One region of the Lysinibacillus sp. FSL M8-0216 genome, then DNA from elsewhere that is predicted to be linked to it. Evidence: riboswitches for the same ligand, from Rfam matches in the RefSeq annotation. Region 1 holds a riboswitch; each other region holds the start of a gene.

Evidence for each region. Region 1 has a riboswitch for thiamine pyrophosphate ahead of thiW (energy coupling factor transporter S component ThiW). Riboswitches for the same ligand answer to the same signal wherever they lie in the genome.
Region 2: linked by a shared signal. The riboswitch ahead of thiM (hydroxyethylthiazole kinase) and the one ahead of thiW (energy coupling factor transporter S component ThiW) in region 1 are both predicted to bind thiamine pyrophosphate.
Region 3: linked by a shared signal. The riboswitch ahead of thiC (phosphomethylpyrimidine synthase ThiC) and the one ahead of thiW (energy coupling factor transporter S component ThiW) in region 1 are both predicted to bind thiamine pyrophosphate.

What each region holds. Positions count from the first base shown of each region.
Region 1 covers NZ_CP152007.1:878,160-884,050, reverse strand. The annotation lists gene MKX57_RS04045 (ABC transporter permease) at 1-766, shown strand, start outside; gene MKX57_RS04040 (spermidine/putrescine ABC transporter substrate-binding protein) at 763-1,836, shown strand; gene MKX57_RS04035 (tetracycline resistance MFS efflux pump) at 2,327-3,523, shown strand; TPP riboswitch at 3,575-3,682, shown strand; gene thiW (energy coupling factor transporter S component ThiW) at 3,777-4,280, shown strand; gene MKX57_RS04025 (VWA domain-containing protein) at 4,371-5,891, opposite strand, start outside.
Region 2 covers NZ_CP152007.1:3,662,849-3,668,739, reverse strand. The annotation lists gene thiI (tRNA uracil 4-sulfurtransferase ThiI) at 1-279, shown strand, start outside; gene MKX57_RS18140 (alpha/beta-type small acid-soluble spore protein) at 431-649, shown strand; gene thiE (thiamine phosphate synthase) at 723-1,364, opposite strand; gene thiD (bifunctional hydroxymethylpyrimidine kinase/phosphomethylpyrimidine kinase) at 1,354-2,178, opposite strand; gene thiM (hydroxyethylthiazole kinase) at 2,166-2,933, opposite strand; TPP riboswitch at 3,020-3,118, opposite strand; gene MKX57_RS18120 (acyl--CoA ligase) at 3,306-4,889, shown strand; gene sppA (signal peptide peptidase SppA) at 5,074-5,891, shown strand, end outside.
Region 3 covers NZ_CP152007.1:235,657-241,547, reverse strand. The annotation lists gene thiC (phosphomethylpyrimidine synthase ThiC) at 34-1,812, opposite strand; TPP riboswitch at 1,958-2,072, opposite strand; gene MKX57_RS01120 (AEC family transporter) at 2,139-3,068, opposite strand; gene MKX57_RS01115 (methyl-accepting chemotaxis protein) at 3,397-5,499, opposite strand; gene MKX57_RS01110 (S-layer protein) at 5,754-5,891, shown strand, end outside.

The sequences.
Region 1 (5,891 bases):
TTTAACGATTGTTTTTATCGTTCTGTATGCACCCATTCTCTATTTAATCTTTTACTCGTTCAATAGTGGTGGCTCCATGAATAACTTTGAGTCCTTTACTTTAGAGCATTATCAGGCTGTTTTTGAAGATTCAAGGCTACTTGTTATTTTAATTAATACCGTTATCGTAGCATTACTTTCAGCTCTAATTTCTACTATTATTGGAACGTTAGGAGCAATCGGTATTGTAACAGTCAAGGATTCAAAAATGCGTAATACATTATTGTCCTTAAACAATGTTTTAATTGTCAGTCCAGATGTCATCATTGGTGCAAGCTTTTTAATCTTATTTACAATGGTGGGCATTAAATTAGGCTTTGCTTCAGTATTATTAGCACACGTAGCGTTTAGTGTACCCATTGTAGTGTTAATGGTTTTACCTAAATTGTTAGAAATGAATAAATCACTAATTGATGCAGCATTAGATTTAGGAGCAACCAAAAAGGATATTATGATGCGTGTCATTTTACCTTATATTCAGCCAGGTATTTTTGCAGGTTTCTTCCTAGCTCTAACGTATTCATTAGATGATTTTGCAGTGACATTTTTCGTAACCGGCAATGGCTTCAGTACATTATCGGTAGAAATCTACTCGATGGCTCGCGCGGGAATATCTCTAACAGTTAACGCTATTTCCGGTTTAGTATTCTTTGTAACAGTTATCGTTGTGGTTGGCTATTACTTCATTACAAGTCGCACAAGCAAAAGAACGGAGGGACAACAATGAAGTCATTAATTCAAGCGACCATCGCTATACTTGTTGTTTCTGCCCTTTTATTTTATGCTGCTGACGCCTTAAGTGCGGGTGGAGGAAAAAGTGGAAAAGACACTTTAACCATCTTTAACTGGGGAGAGTATATTGATCCTGATCTATTGAAAGAGTTTGAAAAAGAAACAGGTATTCATGTCATTTATGAAACATTTGATTCCAATGAAGCTATGATGACTAAAATACAGCAAGGTGGTACAGCGTATGATATTGCTGTCCCTTCTGAGTATATGATTGAAAAAATGAAGGAAGATAATTTATTGATTCCTTTAGACAAAGCAAAAATCCCGAATTTTAAAAATATCGATCCGTACTTTTTAGATTTACCATTCGATGATAACAATCAATTTTCAGTTCCTTACTTCTGGGGAACAGTAGGAATTGTATATAATCCAAAGCTAGTTGGGAACTTAGATTTCTCCTCCTGGGACGATTTATGGGATCCTTCATTAAAAAGAAAAGTATTTTTAGTAGACGGTGCCCGCGAAGTGATTGGGATGGGTTTAAATAGTCTTGGACACTCCTTGAATTCATTGGATAACGATGAATTGCGTGAAGCAACTGACAAGCTGATTACACTTGCGCCAAACGTAAAAGCGATCATTGGGGATGAAATTACACCATTAATGATCAATAATGAAGCATCAGTGGCCCTCACTTGGTCTGGTCAGGCAGCGGACATGATGTCTGAAAATGAAGAGTTGGACTTTGCTGTTCCTGAAGAGGGCTCCAATTTATGGTTCGATAATATGGTTATACCAAAAACCTCAAAAAATATTGATGGTGCACATGCCTTTATCAATTTTATGCTAAGTGCTGAATCTGGTGCTCAAAATGCCGATTATGTTGGCTATTCGACGCCTAATATCGCTGCGATGGACTTAATGGACCCTGAAGTAGTTGCTGATGAACGCTATTACCCTTCTGAAGAGCAACGTGATACATTAGAGGTCTATAAAAACTTAGGCCCAGATTACTTAGGTAAATATAATGAGCTGTTTTTAGAATTTAAAATGAGTATTCGATAATTTATAAGAGCGAATTGGTCTAGAAACCAATTCGCCCTTTTTATGTAAGCATTCAGTTGTATTACTATATTTAGAAAGCAATTCTACTAGTAGCCTGTAGTAGTTCATCTTCGCAGCCCCCTCTCCTATAATCCCTTTGGTCTATGTTTAAGCTAACAATCATTTTCACCTCTAGATCAAAGAAAAGACCATAGATACTACGTGCCAATACATATGCCCATCATAGCTTCATCTTAAACAATATTATTCACTTTTATCACGCTATTTCATTTCAACAAAATTACTTCTAGCAAAAAGTTCATACGCTCTCCTAACTATTCATGTTTATTAATCAATTAGATACTATTACATTGTGAAGTTTTCTGAGAAAAAAACTTTTCTGGAAAACCATTCTAACGATTGGATCAGTTACAGCAATCTCAACTATTAGCCAGCCATAATTCTTTATGATAGACTGTACTATATTTGATTACATAAAGGGGGTTTTTCGATGACCCAGCAGAAGTCCAATAAGGCGGCTTTGTATATATTAATGTTTAATATGTTTATCGCAATGGGGAGTATTGGAATTATTATTCCTGTAATGCCGGAATATTTAAGAATATTTGGAGCAGCAGGACAAGTTCTAGGCATGCTTATTGCAACGTTCGCCTTGGCACAATTTGTATTTTCTCCAATTGCTGGGAATCTTTCTGACCTGTATGGGCGGAAAAATTTAATTATTTTCGGTCTTATACTAACAGGACTTGCACAAATCGGTTTTGGCCTTTCTACAGATGTTTGGATGCTCTTTTTGGCACGCTTTTTAGGTGGCCTTGGCTCTGCATTTGTTGCACCTCCTATTATGGCTTTTGTAGCAGACGTGACAACTTATGAAGAACGCGGAAAAGGAATGAGTATGTTAGGAGCTGCAATGTCGTTCGGCTTTATGATTGGCCCTGGAATTGGTGGTTTCCTCGCAAAGGTTAGCTTACATTTTCCATTTTTCATGGCGGGAGCTGCCGCCATTTTAGCGTCTATTTTATCGTACTTTTTATTACCATCTACAAAGCCAAATACTGCGCAAAATAGACAAAAGCAAGATAATCTGGTGAAACAGATGGCTCGCTCTGTACATATGCCTTATTTTGTTATGTTAATTATTATGATGGTATTCTCATTTGGGATTGCTAACTTCCAAACAACCTTATCACTATTTGTGACAGAAAAATTTAATTACTCACCTGGCGATATTGCTACCATTCTAGTGGTTGGTGGAGCATTTGGGGTAATTGTACAGATGTTTATCATAACGCCACTCTTTAAACGCTTTGGTGAAATGAAAGTAGTTTTGGTCAATTTATTTATTGCCTCCATTGCTATTTTCTTAATATTATTTGTTTCAGGTTTTGCACTAATATTAGTTGTAGCAACCATCTTCTCTACGGCAACAACATTAATTCGTCCAGCTGTTAATACACTCATCTCAAAACTTGCTGAAACAGAGCAAGGGTTTGCAGCCGGCTTGAACAATGCCTATATGAGTCTTGGAAATATGATTGGACCCGCTTTAGCTGGTTTCTTATTTGACTGGAATATGAATAGTCCTTATATTTTTGGTGCCATTATCTTATTAGCCTGCTTCTTCCTTGCCCTGATTTGGACATTGAAAAAGGCACCACAGCTTATGCATCCAGATTCACACTAATCATCAAAGCTTATTGACTATTGATTGAAGTATGTTACACTTCTAAAAAATACTTACCACTAGGGGAGTCTTTTAAAGGCTGAGACGTATATGGTTATATACGGACCCTTCGAACCTGATCTAGTTCATGCTAGCGGAGGGAAGTGGCGCTTCTTGCTATTTTCAGTGTATAAGCAAGGCCGCTTCCTGTCGTTTGAAGGAAGCGGCTTTTTTCATTTTCCTAGTGGCTAAAACGAAAAGGAGCGCACCTATCATGTCTATTCGAAAATTAACAATTATGGCTTTATTAGTAGCGATTGCCGTTGCAGGCTCTACGTTCATCTCCATTCCAACTGGGATTGCTCGTGCCTACCCTGTGCAGCACGCTATTAACGTAATAGGAGCCATTATACTTGGACCCGTACCTACAGTTGTAGTTGCCTTTGTTACGGCTATCATTCGTATCCTTACAGGAACAGGCTCACTGTTAGCCATTCCTGGTAGTATTATTGGAGCATTATGCGCAGGTCTTGCCTATAAATATAGCAGTAAAATGTGGCTAGCTGGTATGGGTGAAGTGATCGGCACTGGTCTTCTCGCATCGCTTGTAGCAGTGCCCTATGCAAAGTTACTTATGGGGACATCCGTAGCGGCCTTATTTTTCATGCCTGCCTTTTTAATATCAAGTTCAATTGGAGCAATCTTAGGTATTGTAGTAGCTAGCAGTTTGCGTAAAACCGTGCTAGTAAAATATTTTAATTCCCGCTCTTTTTATTAAATAACGTTGTTGATATAACTTAGAGGATTTGTCTCCATGCATATACAAAAAGCAGTGCGAAATAATTCGCACTGCTTTCATCTAACTAAATTATTGGCGTTTTTTCATACCCTTTAATAATTGTGCCACGTTCGTGTTTTCTGCCTGTACGGGGTGATTCTCTACAATTTGCTCCTTTTTCTTCGGCTTCGTTAGGAAATTCCAGCCAAAGCGTCTTATTGTAATATCAATAAAGAATAAGAGCATACCTGCAAGGAGAAGCCATGTCGCAATGTTTTGACGATCCGCCCCTTGCTTTGTAAAGTCACGGAACACTTCTTGTGGTTCTTTTAAAATAGCACCACCAGTTTGTTCGGTTAATTCTTCTATTAATTTATCATTAGCAGGAAGAAGTTCATACTCAGCACTATAGGGAACACTTAATCCAGCCTGATAAATCGTTTCCTTTTCATCAGCGATACGGAAGAAGATTAATCCCGGGTCAGCTTGTACTACAGCACGCACCTGAGAGGCTGATATAGTTTCAAGCTGTGTGTCTAACTCTTCACCAGCTTCATTAACCGCAACAATATCTAAAAAGGCTGCTTCATTTGTAGGATCTGTAATCATAAAGGACCCATCTGATTCTATTCTTACATCATAGGCAACATCATTATAACTTGGGAGCATTTGTGAAATAAGCGTTTGCCAAAATGTGCCCCAGTTTTGCCATCTTGCCCAGTCGCCCGACCACTTTCCTGTTGAATCAGAAGTGAATGCGAATGTTTTGCCAAGACCGTATTGCCATTGTGCTAACACCGGATCTTCTTTTTCGCTTTCAGCCACGACGGTAGCACCCTGCTTTGCGGTTGTTCCGATATAAGCATTCATTTGTGGAACGCCATTGGCAAATAGCGTATTCCATCCCCCTGCATGATAGAGTATTGGATAAAATGGGTTATCCTCAATGTACGTACGGGAAATCATAGCTGTTTCACGAGATAAAATGGAAGGAATAGTTTGCTCATCGATAACATTGTAGAAACGTCCGCTTCCCATCTCACTCAGAGCTTCCAATAAGTTAGCATCCGCATCTTGACCAATAGCCACTGTTGATAAAGTTATTCCAGTATCTTTTCCTTGTTCAATTAAATCTTCATAATTTCCTGGCTGTGATTGTCCATCCGTTAAAAGAATAATATGCTTACGTTGCAGTTTTATATCTGCTAGGTTTTCATATGCTTTTGCAAGTGAACCATAGATTTCTGTCCCGCCTCCTGGTGTAACAGATAAAATGGTATCCACTGCCTCTTCTTTATTGTTCAGAGGACCAGTCTCTATAATTTCCCATGGTCGATCATCAAATGCTATAAATCCTAATGTATCTTCATCACGTAGCATTTCAACTGAACGTGCTGCTGCTTCCTTTGCAAGCTCTAGCTTGGATCCTGACATACTACCAGAGCGATCTAGTACAATGACAAGTCCTAATGAAGGTAATTGTTCTTTCCCCTTAATTTCCATTTCAACAGGTAATAATGTTTCAATTGGCGTTTTAAAATAACCACCTAAACCAAAGCTATTTTCTCCACCAACCATTGCAAAACCAACACCAAAGTTTTTGACTGCTTG
Region 2 (5,891 bases), 2.0 Mb from region 1:
ATTTTACGACCGTTAATTTCATCAGATAAATTAGAAATCATTGAGTTAGCTGAACAAATCGGCACATATGAAACATCTATTCAGCCTTTTGAGGACTGCTGTACAATCTTTACGCCTGCTAGTCCTAAAACAAAGCCTAAGCTCGAAAAGGTTGAGCATTACGAAAGCTTTTCTGATTTTGATGAACTGATAGCACGCGCGGTCAAAAATCGTGAGGTCTATATTTTCCCTAAGAAAGAAGAAGAGCAAAAGCAAGATAAGTTTGCTGATCTTTTATAAATCAAAATTTCAAAAGCCGTCTCAAATAGCTTATTTGAGACGGCTTTTTTGTATAGTTCGCCGAATGCCAATAGAGGTACATTTTACCTTTATTTTTTTTGTATTAAAAATCTAATAACGCACATTCTATATTCACAAGGAGGTGAGAAACATGGCTTCAAACAACAACCGCAGTTCAAACCAGCTTGCAGTACCTGGTGTACAACAAGCACTTGATCAAATGAAATACGAAATTGCACAAGAATTTGGTGTTCAATTAGGGGCTGACGCTTCAGCTCGTGCTAACGGTTCCGTTGGTGGTGAAATCACTAAACGTCTTGTACAAATGGCAGAATCTCAATTAAAAGGTATGCCAAACAACAACAACTAATAAATGCTAACTAAGCATTTATAAACTCAAAACCAGTGACCGTAAAAGGCACTGGTTTTAGTTTGTTTATCAATCATTTTTTTATGCGAGATAAAGACTTAAACATGGATACTGTTTGTTCAATATCCTTACTGTCACAGATAGCAGAAATAACAGCAACTCCGTCAGCACCAGCTTGCAAAACAACATTAGCGTTTGTCCAATTTATTCCACCTATGGCTACAATGGGAAAGTTAGGCTGCAATTTGGAAGCTTGCTGTAAAAAAATTGTGCCACATGGTGGTTGTGCATCACTTTTAGATGTTGTGGCAAAAATAGGTCCAATTCCTACATAGTCCGCATGATGGTCAATAGCCGTTTGTAGCTCTTCCTGTGAATGTACAGAAACGCCAAGGAGCCGGTTTGCCATTTTTTTACGTGCAATGGCAATCTGTTCATCATCTTGGCCAATATGAACACCATCTGCACCAAGTCGAACTGCTAGATCCACATCATCGTTAATGATAAACGGCACACGGTAATGTTGACATCGTTTTTGGCATTGGCGGGCAAATTGCTCATAAGCTAATCCTGTTAATGCATTAGGACCCTTTTCACGTAATTGAAACATAGTAATGCCAGCCCGCAGCGCTTGTTCGAGTACAGCTAAAGGTTCCTGTTGGGAAACATTGCTTGTACCCATAATAAAATAAAGCTGTAAATCTTCACGTTTCAAGTAATTTCACCTCGCAGGCACCTTTATGCAACTGATAAGCAAAATGATTTGTGGGCCCATGACCATTACCAATGTCTAAATCGTGCATAATGGCTAATTGTATAAATTTTTTAGCTTCGATAATAGCTTTTTCAATGGACAAACCTTGACCAAGGAAAGCCGTGATAGCTGCTGAAAATGTACAACCTGTACCATGTGTGTTTTCCGTCGAAATACGAGGAGACTGCATGGAAAATGATTTGTCATTTTTTATAAATACATAATCAATTGCATATAACGAATTGGGTAGATGCCCACCTTTAATGATGACACATTGAACACCTAGTTGGAAAAAGCATTGAGCAATTTCCTCCATATCCGAGAAATGATTTATTTTTCTTCCCGTAAGTGCCTCTGCTTCTGGTATATTTGGTGTCACAATTGTAGCAAGAGGAAGTAAAGACATGCGCATGGCCTCGATAGCCTCTTGCTGCAGTAAGCTTTCTCCACCTTTTGCAATCATAACGGGATCAACAATTAGTGGGATTTTTAAATCGTCAATAATGTGTGCAATACCTTGAATAATTTCCGAGGAATAAAGCATCCCTGTTTTAATCGCAGCAATCGAAAAATCTTCAAGTAATGCATGAAATTGTTTTTCAACAAAGTCAACGTCAATTGGGAAAACCCCTGTTACACCAATTGTGTTTTGAGCAGTTAATGCTGTAATAACGGAGGTGCCAAAAACCCCTAATTCCTGAAATGTTTTTAAATCAGCCTGAATGCCAGCGCCACCGCCACTATCCGAGCCTGCAATTGTCGTTACAATATGCATGATGCCTCACCCTCCTTTGAAAGACGATGTAAGGCATTAAGCAAAGCAATTTGAATATCCCCGATATCCTCTGTAAATGCGGATGCTAACTCAGCTGCTTTTTTATAGTATGTCAGTGTTTCCGCTAATTGGCTATACGGATCATCTCCTGAAGAGAAGGCTGCTCCACATATAGCGCTAAGTAAACAGCCTGTACCCGTTACTTCAGTCATTTGTGAATTTCCACCTGTAATCCATTGGCTCTGCACACCGTCTGTCATAAAATCATGTTTGCCTGTAACAATGACTATACAGTTGTAGCGTTGAGCCAATAGTGTAGCCTCAGTCTCTATGGCAATAAATCCCTCACCACTATCAACACCTTTTTGTTGCCATTCTACATTGGCTAATGCCGCAAGCTCACCCTTGTTACAGCGTATGACTGCAAATTGTATAGCTGAAAGTAATAGGTGTACGGTTTCCTTGCGATAAACTGTGGCACCTGCGCCAACCGGATCTAATATAACAGGAATGGCAAGGGTATTTGCTTTTTTTCCTGCTAACAGCATTGATTCTTTTGTTCGGTCATTTAGTGTACCAATATTGATTAAAAGAGCGTCTGCAATGGCGACCATTTCCTCCACCTCATGGCTATCATCAGCCATGACAGGAGAGGCACCTAATGCCAATAGACCATTGGCTTGGAAATTAGCCACGACATAATTAGTTATACAGTGAATAAGCGGTTGTTGTTGACGAATTGTTTGAAAAATCATTTTAGTCCTCCTTTATTGGTGGACGTAAGCATGCAAAAAAGGCCCTTTTTACGTAAAAATGCACGAAAAAGAGCCTTTCATCTGAAAAAACGATGTTCATTGCTCCCTACGTCAGTATTAACTAACAGGTTCAAAGGGTCAGGTTTTACCTTCTCAACTCTTTATGAGTCCCCCTGCAATCTTGCTTATAGTTGACCAAAATGTACCATACTTTTCATATGTATTCAATAGCAAGTTTTCCTATCGACAAAACGTGACTGATGCCATATAGCTAAGCATGATAGTTGTCATGACTTTACTTAAATCAAGTGTAAACCATTGAAAATACTAGAAAAGGAGTATAATGTGTCTTAACAAAAGGGGGCATTTGCCATGAATAGACAAGAATTAGTAGCACCAGAATGGTATAACATAACAGATGAATTTGAAAAATATGCAAAGGATTCAACTAAAAATGCATTGATTATTTATCATGAGCATTCTGATGTACAATTTATCACCTACGCACATTTACTTGAAAGAGCGAATCAGGCGGCACATGTCTTTACAAAAAGTGGATTAACTAAAGGTGATGTCATTTTAGTGATGGTACCACGCTCAGTAGAAGCATACATTGTCTATATTGCTGCATTAAAAGCGGGTTTAATAATCATTCCAAGCTCTGAAATGCTAAGAACAAAAGATATTGAGTATCGTATTCATCATGCTGATGCTAAAGCTGTTGTAGCCTTTGAGCCTTATATTGAGCAATTTGATCAAGTAGGGAATTTACAAAATATACAGCAATTTGTTATCGGTAATGCACATGAACCATGGCAGCCGTTAGTAGACAAAATGCGAAAGCAACCAACAACTTACATAAGTTCTACACCAACAAAAAGTACAGACCATGCCTTTTTAGCTTACACAAGTGGCACAACAGGTAACCCGAAAGCTGCTGTGCATACTCATAGCTGGGGCTATGCACATTTACGGACAACAGCCCCACACTGGCTAGGAGTACAAGAAAATGATATTGTATGGGCAACTTCAGCACCAGGATGGCAAAAATGGATTTGGAGTCCGTTTCTCGCGATTTTAGGCAGCGGTGCCACTGCATTTGTTTATAAAGGAAAGTTTGATGCAGCAACATATTTAGCATTGCTTGAAAAATTTAAGATGAATGTCTTATGTTGCACACCGACAGAATATCGTTTTATGGCAGCACTTGAAAATTTACAGGAGTATGACATCAGTTCAATTCGACAAGCTGTTTCAGCAGGTGAGCCATTGAACAGTGATGTCATTAAAAAATTCTCAGACACTTTCCATCTACAAGTGCGAGATGGTTATGGTCAGACTGAGAATACACTTCTTGTAGGGACTATGGTTGGTATGGACGCAAGAGTTGGTTCGATGGGTAAACCTACGCCAGGCAATACGGTTGACATTATAGACGATTTTGGCGAGCCAGTTGCTATAGGAGAAGTAGGTGATATTGCTGTTCATCGAGAAACACCTGCACTTTTTAAAAAATATTTAAATGATCCTGAACGTACTAATTTACAATTCCGTGGTGATTGGTATATAACAGGGGATCGAGCTTATAAAGATGCGGACGGCTATTTTTGGTTTGAAGGCCGCGGAGATGATGTTATTATTTCCTCAGGTTACACAATTGGACCTTTTGAAGTAGAGGATGCGCTGATGAAGCATCCGACTGTGAAAGAGGTTGCTGTCATTGCAAGTCCCGATAAAGTTCGCGGGAACATCGTTAAAGCATTCATTATCCTTCATAATGGTGTTAATTGTAATCAAGAGCTTATTCAATGCCTTCAAAATCATGTCAAATCATTAACGGCACCTTATAAATACCCACGTGCTATTGAATTTGTTACTGAGTTACCCAAAACTGCATCTGGTAAAATTAGACGTGTTGAATTAAGACAACAAGAATTAAAACATCTTGTACAATAATCATTTCCTAGGAAATAATGTCGAAAATCAAAGTTCATGCAAAGAAATGAACTTTGATTTTTTTTTTATTTTTAGGTAAGGTATTATGAGGAAATAAATAGAATAAAACTTTTTGCATATTATTGCAAAAAAATGAAACAAATGAGCAAGTCATACGTATTACGAGTTAAGGAGGCGGAAAGACATGAATGTTAAAAGGTGGGTTGCATTAATAGTGGCTGGTGTTCTTTTACTGTTTTCATTAGGGATTAATACCATTTTTGCACTATTTAAAGCAGATTTCCTAGGTAATTTTGACAGTTTAATGGCAGGAAATAACCTAGATGTATATGAAAATGTAATTGAAGGAGATAATTATGATAAAAGGATTGCCTATTTAAAGGTAGATGGAACAATCCAAGATATTGGATCAAGTTCACTATGGCAACCTGTTGCATATGATCATCAATTTTTCTTAGATCAATTGGATAATATTTTGTACGATGATACGATTCAAGGAATTGTTTTAAGTGTTAACTCTCCGGGTGGAGGGGTAAAAGAATCTGCTGAAATTTATAAAAAGCTATTAAAAATTAAAGAAGAACGACAAATTCCAATTTATGTATCGATGGATTCGATGGCAGCATCTGGTGGCTATTATATTTCAGCTCCAGCAGATAAAATATTTGCCCATCGGGATACAATTACAGGCTCGATTGGTGTAATCATGCAATCTATTAATTATCAAGCATTGGCTGAAAAAGTAGGTGTCAAATTCGAAACGTTTAAATCTGGCGAGCATAAGGATATGCTAAGTCCAATGCGTGATGTGACACCAGAGGAACGAGCGATGATGCAGGATATGATTAATGAAACATACGAAGAATTTGTAGATATCGTTGAACAAGGACGTAATATGTCAGAAGCTGATGTGAAGAAAGTGGCGGATGGACGTATCCTTGGCGGTACAAAAGCACTTGAAGCCGGTTTAGTTGATGAAATTGGCGACGAAGAAGCTGCCAT
Region 3 (5,891 bases), 640 kb from region 1:
GTCTAGTAAATAAACACAAGCCTCGCACTATTATTATTGATAGATTTGACTACCTGCCTTTTTAAACTCCGCTGACTTTTCCCTCATACCTTCATGGATGGCTTCTGTTGTATTTAAATCCTTTTCTTTAGCATAATTACGAATATCCTGGGAAATTCTCATGCTACAAAATTTAGGCCCGCACATTGAACAAAAATGAGCCGTTTTGGCTCCTTCTGCTGGCAATGTTTCATCATGATATTCTACTGCACGCTCTGGATCAAGAGAAAGGTTAAATTGATCGCGCCAGCGGAACTCAAAACGCGCTTTTGACAGTGCATCATCCCGTTGCTGTGCACCTGGGTGACCCTTTGCTAAATCTGCAGCATGTGCAGCAATTTTATAAGTAATAACCCCTACTCGAACATCCTCCCTATTAGGTAAACCTAAATGTTCCTTCGGTGTCACGTAGCAGAGCATAGCAGTTCCAAACCAACCAATCATCGCCGCTCCAATAGCAGATGTAATATGGTCATAACCTGGCGCAATATCTGTTGTCAATGGACCTAATGTATAGAAGGGAGCTTCCTTACAAACCTCTAATTGCTTGTCCATATTTTCTTTAATCAAATGCATTGGAACATGACCTGGCCCTTCCACCATTACTTGAACATCATGCTTCCATGCGATTTGCGTTAATTCGCCTAATGTTTCCAGCTCCGCGAATTGTGCTTCATCGTTAGCATCCGCAATTGACCCTGGGCGTAAGCCATCTCCTAATGAGAAGGCTACATCATAAGCTTTCATAATTTCGCATATTTCCTCAAAATGAGTATAGAGGAAGTTCTCTTGATGATGGTATAAGCACCACTGCGCCATAATGGACCCACCCCGAGACACAATACCCGTTACACGGTTTGCGGTAAGAGGGACATAACGTAAAAGGACACCTGCATGAATAGTGAAATAATCTACCCCTTGCTCCGCTTGTTCAATAAGCGTATCACGGTACACCTCCCACGTTAAATCCTCAGCCACACCATTCACTTTTTCTAATGCCTGATAAATTGGTACTGTCCCAACGGGTACTGCAGCATTTCGAATAATCCATTCTCTCGTTGTATGAATATGCTTGCCAGTTGATAGATCCATAATATTATCAGCGCCCCAGCGTGTAGCCCATGTCATTTTTTCGACCTCCTCTGCAATCGAGGATGATACGGCTGAATTTCCAATGTTCGCATTAATTTTCACATGGAAATTACGACCGATAATCATTGGCTCTGCCTCTGGATGATTAATATTGGAAGGCATAATAGCTCGGCCTGCTGCAATCTCTGAACGTACGAAATCTGGGTCCATATTTTCGCGTATCGCTACAAATTCCATCTCAGGTGTAATAATTCCCTTTCTAGCATAATGAAGCTGTGTGACATTTCTACCCTTCTTTGCACGTAAAGGCTTTCTCACCAATTCCGGAAAGACATTTTCATGGATACGTGGATCATCAGCACGACGAAAACCATTATCCTCAGGTTTAATCGTACGTCCTCCGTATTCCTCAACATCCCCTCGCTCTTGTATCCAAGGACTTCTTAAAGCAGGTAAGCCTTTTGTAATATCCACACGAAAGGAAGGATCTGTATATGGTCCACTCGTATCATACACTCGAATCGGGGCATTTTCTTCATCTCCAAAGCTACCAGTCGTCGGACTTAATGCAATTTCACGCATTGGTACTAATATATCTGGACGAGATCCTTCCACATAAACCTTTTTACTTCCTTCAAAGTTAGACATAATCGTAATGTTCTTTTCACTAATTGCTGACATGAGCTACTTCTCTCCCTTAAATATATTTTAGGCAAGGACCGAATCTAGCTCACCCAACAATCAAATAAAATAAATAAAGGCCGAATCCAAAATAATAATTGGATCCGGCCATGAATGTAAAGGGTCTATTGATTGCACGTAATAGGCAATAGCTTCTTAACTTTCCCACGCTGGTATGAGCCAGATCAGGTCCAAAGGGTCAAGAAACCTCTATGCGTTTCCCTCTCAGCCTGACTCATCAGACCCCCCTAGTTAATACTATTCAGTTTGATGCTAGTGTAGCAGATATTGCTAAGAGATGGAAGTTATCATTTAAATATTTTCTATTAGGTAAACAATACATCCGCAATATAAATCACAATCGTGACCGTTATACAACTCACAATGGTTGAGAATAAAACGGTTTGTGCAGCTGTTGCCGACTCTACATCATACTCTAATGCTAGACTTGAACTGTTGCGGGATGTGGGAAAAGCACTTGCTATAAATAATGATTGTGCCACAACCCCATCTAAACCCAGCGCATAGATAATGACTAAAGCCACGGCTGGTCCGATAAATAATCGCGTGAAGCAGCTGACGAATACTGTTTTATTAAACATCGTTTTGATCTCCATCTGAGACAATTGGGCGCCTAGCGTGATTAATGCAACGGCAATAAAACCATCTGCTACATGGTCTATTGGTATTTTAATAAACTGCGGAATGCCAATATCAAAATAATTCATGGCCACACCGATTATTAAAGCGTGAATAATAGGCATTTTTATAAAGTCCTTAAAAATCGTCATGCCCGATTTAGTAGAGGAAATTAAATTATATAAACCATACGTATACGTTGTCATGTTTTGAAAGATAACGAGTATAACCTGGATGGCTACACCAATAGGTTGAGTGGCAAAAATCATTTGAGCTACCGGAATCCCATAGTTCCCAGAGTTAATGAGTACTACACTATTTTTAAAAACAGCCGCCTCAGTTTTGGCGAGGCCAAGCCCTTTCGCTAAAAAGTGACTAAGCAGCATTTGACTACCGATAAAAAGTACAACAAACAATCCGACTTCTCCTAGAACAGACAGCTTTATATTCGTCTCATATAAATTAATAAATACAGCGGCTGGCATAAAACAATATGTAATAAGCTGTGATAATGCTTTTAAATTAAAGCGAAATTTCTTTTGTAGAATAGCACCTAGTACAAGTAATACTAAAATAGGTGCGACAATTTGAAAGAAAATCATTCCAAGATACACCATATTGATGTCCCCCCTCCCTTTTAATAGTAGTGTCGATCATGCACTTGGTCAATGACACTTACTTTCATAATTAAAACCGTTGATTTCCACTACGGACGGGGCGCGCCTTGTTCCTATGGTTGAAAAGATTCAAAAAATCAAATCAATGAACGAGAACAATGTACACAATGTAAGAATTACCAAAACTCATTCATTTAGGGCCATGTATGATTAGGCAGCAAAGAATTATTTTTCATGAAGTAAAAATGAAAAAGGAATCGAGCATGAACTTCTCGATTCCTTTTATCAACAGTCTGAGCTACCTTTAGATTTTAGGTAGCCTTTTTCTTTACGCAAGCTTAAATAGATTAACTACCTCTTGCAGTTCATTAGAGATATCATTCATATTTTGCATAGACTCTGCCACTTTTTGCAATTCTGCTTGTTGGTCCATTGCAGAGGCACTTACTTGCTCAGCAGAGGCCGCTGTTTCCTCTGATATAGCCGATATACTTTGAATGGACATAATCGCTTGATTTTTATGCTCTAACATAGTAGACAACTGTGTCATTAGTTCACTAATAGAAGTTGCAATTGCACGTGACAAATCACTATTATCTTTAAAGGCCAATTGCGTGCTTTGTACGGACTCATTTTGAGATTGCATTAAGTCTGCATTTGATGCAATGACTGCAACTGTTTGCTGAGAATTTTCTAAAATACTTTCTACCGTGCTTTTAATAATTTCTGTTTCAGTTTTTGATTGCTCTGCCAACTTTCTTACTTCTTCCGCCACGACAGCAAAACCTTTTCCATGCTCACCAGCTCGTGCAGCCTCAATACTTGCATTTAAAGCTAATAGATTAGTTTGCTCCGTAATGCTTTGAATGGAGGCAATAATTTGATTAATATTGGCAATATTAGAAGCTAGCGATTCCATTTGCTGCTGAATACGGCTGTTCATCTCATTCGTCTCTATATTATGTTCATGTAAACTTAGAACCTCTTGCATGCCTTTTTCTGTTGTCACATTTGTCTTGTTGGATAAATCGTCCATTTCATTCGAAAGCGCAGTAATAGCGTCTATTTGATCCGATAAATCCATCATACGATAGTTCGTTTCTTCAGTATCCTCTGATTGCTTCGATGCACCCTGTGCAATTTCATTAATGGCTACTGATACCTCTTGACTAGAGGACACGATTTCATTAAACGCCTCATGTACCTGGTTAGAAGATTGGTTCAATAGAGTCGTGGAGTTTAACACCGCTTTAATAGCACTATTAGTTTTATCCAACATATTATTATAGGCCAATGCGACTGCCCCAATTTCATCTAGTTTAATATATTTATCCTCTACCTTTTGTGTTAAATCACCTGCTGCTGCTGTTTCAATTGAAGCACGTAAAAACTTGAGCGGCTTTAACTGTTTGTAAATAAATAGTACACTTGCAGCAGTCATCAAGGCTACCATTATAATGGATGCTATAATCGTATATATAAATACATGGTTATATGTTTCTAAAATTTTTGATTCAGCTAATACGATTTGAACGGTCCAAGTTTCGTCAATGTCCTCTAAAATCATTGGAGCAAACACATTATAAGCTTGATCCTTTAGTTCATTAGACTCTATGTACATACTTGTTAGCTCGCCGTTTTCCATTGTCTTACTTATGCTTGTCCAAGCAGGGTCGTCTTGCATATTTTGCCCATCCAGCTCTTTACCGAAGCTGTTAGCTGTTAGTACACCGTTATTTGTAATAATTGCCGCATAGCCGCCTTCCGGAGCAACAGACTTTGTCAGCTCATTTAAATAATCAATCGATACATCCGCCGTCAATACACCAAAAAACTTCCCTGAAGCATTGACTAATGGTACAGAAATTGTGGTCATTAGTACGGTTTGACCGTTTACACTATAGTCATAGGGCTCCGTTAAAACGGTCCGTCCCTCTTCTTTTGGCACCCAGTACCATTGGGATACATTTTTATCATCTACACCTTCAATAAGAGTGGTCGTTATTTCATTACCATTTTTACTTAAGTATGGTCCAAAACGTTTTTTGGAATCTACCAATGTAGCCTCATCATTTGGGTTTACAATAAGAGAATTCTGTTCAAAGATAGCTCCTACCCCTAATAAATCATCATTATTGGCTAAATTATTTTCCATGATGTCTAAAACACCTTTGGTAGATAGCGTCTTATTCTTCTCCATACTTTCAACGATCCGTTTCGTTGTTTGTAATGTTGTATTGGCTTTTTTAAAGCGCTCGCTCATAATAGCCGCTGATGATTCAGCCGTTTGCAATGTTCCATACTCTGCATCTTTAACACTTTGCTTTTTTATAATCATCCCCGTTGTCACTGTATAGGATAAAAATAATACTAGAAACAATCCTATTATTAGGGAAGATAGTTTCAATGCAATTCCTCTTGATTTCTTCATCACAAACACCCCCACTTTTATAAATAATCATAATGGATGGAAGGTCGTATCTCAATAAAATATTTAGCGAATAAAGTAGAAATTTACATAATTATAGATAAAAATACAGGCATATTAATAGATTTTTCTTATATATTTCAAAGTACTTATGACTCATTCAAGTTGCAACAATTAGTAAAACATACACTTAAAATACTAAATTATAGTAAAATATGCTATATTATCTATTAGATAAAATGATTGGAGTGACTTGCATGACAAATAAAGCGCTATCAACATTAATAGCCACGGCTATGACAGCGACACTAGTATTACCAGTGGCTACTGCACAAGCCTCTTCTTCCCTAAATCAATCAAGCTTATATGAAGCACAGTTTCAAGTTGCAGCAACA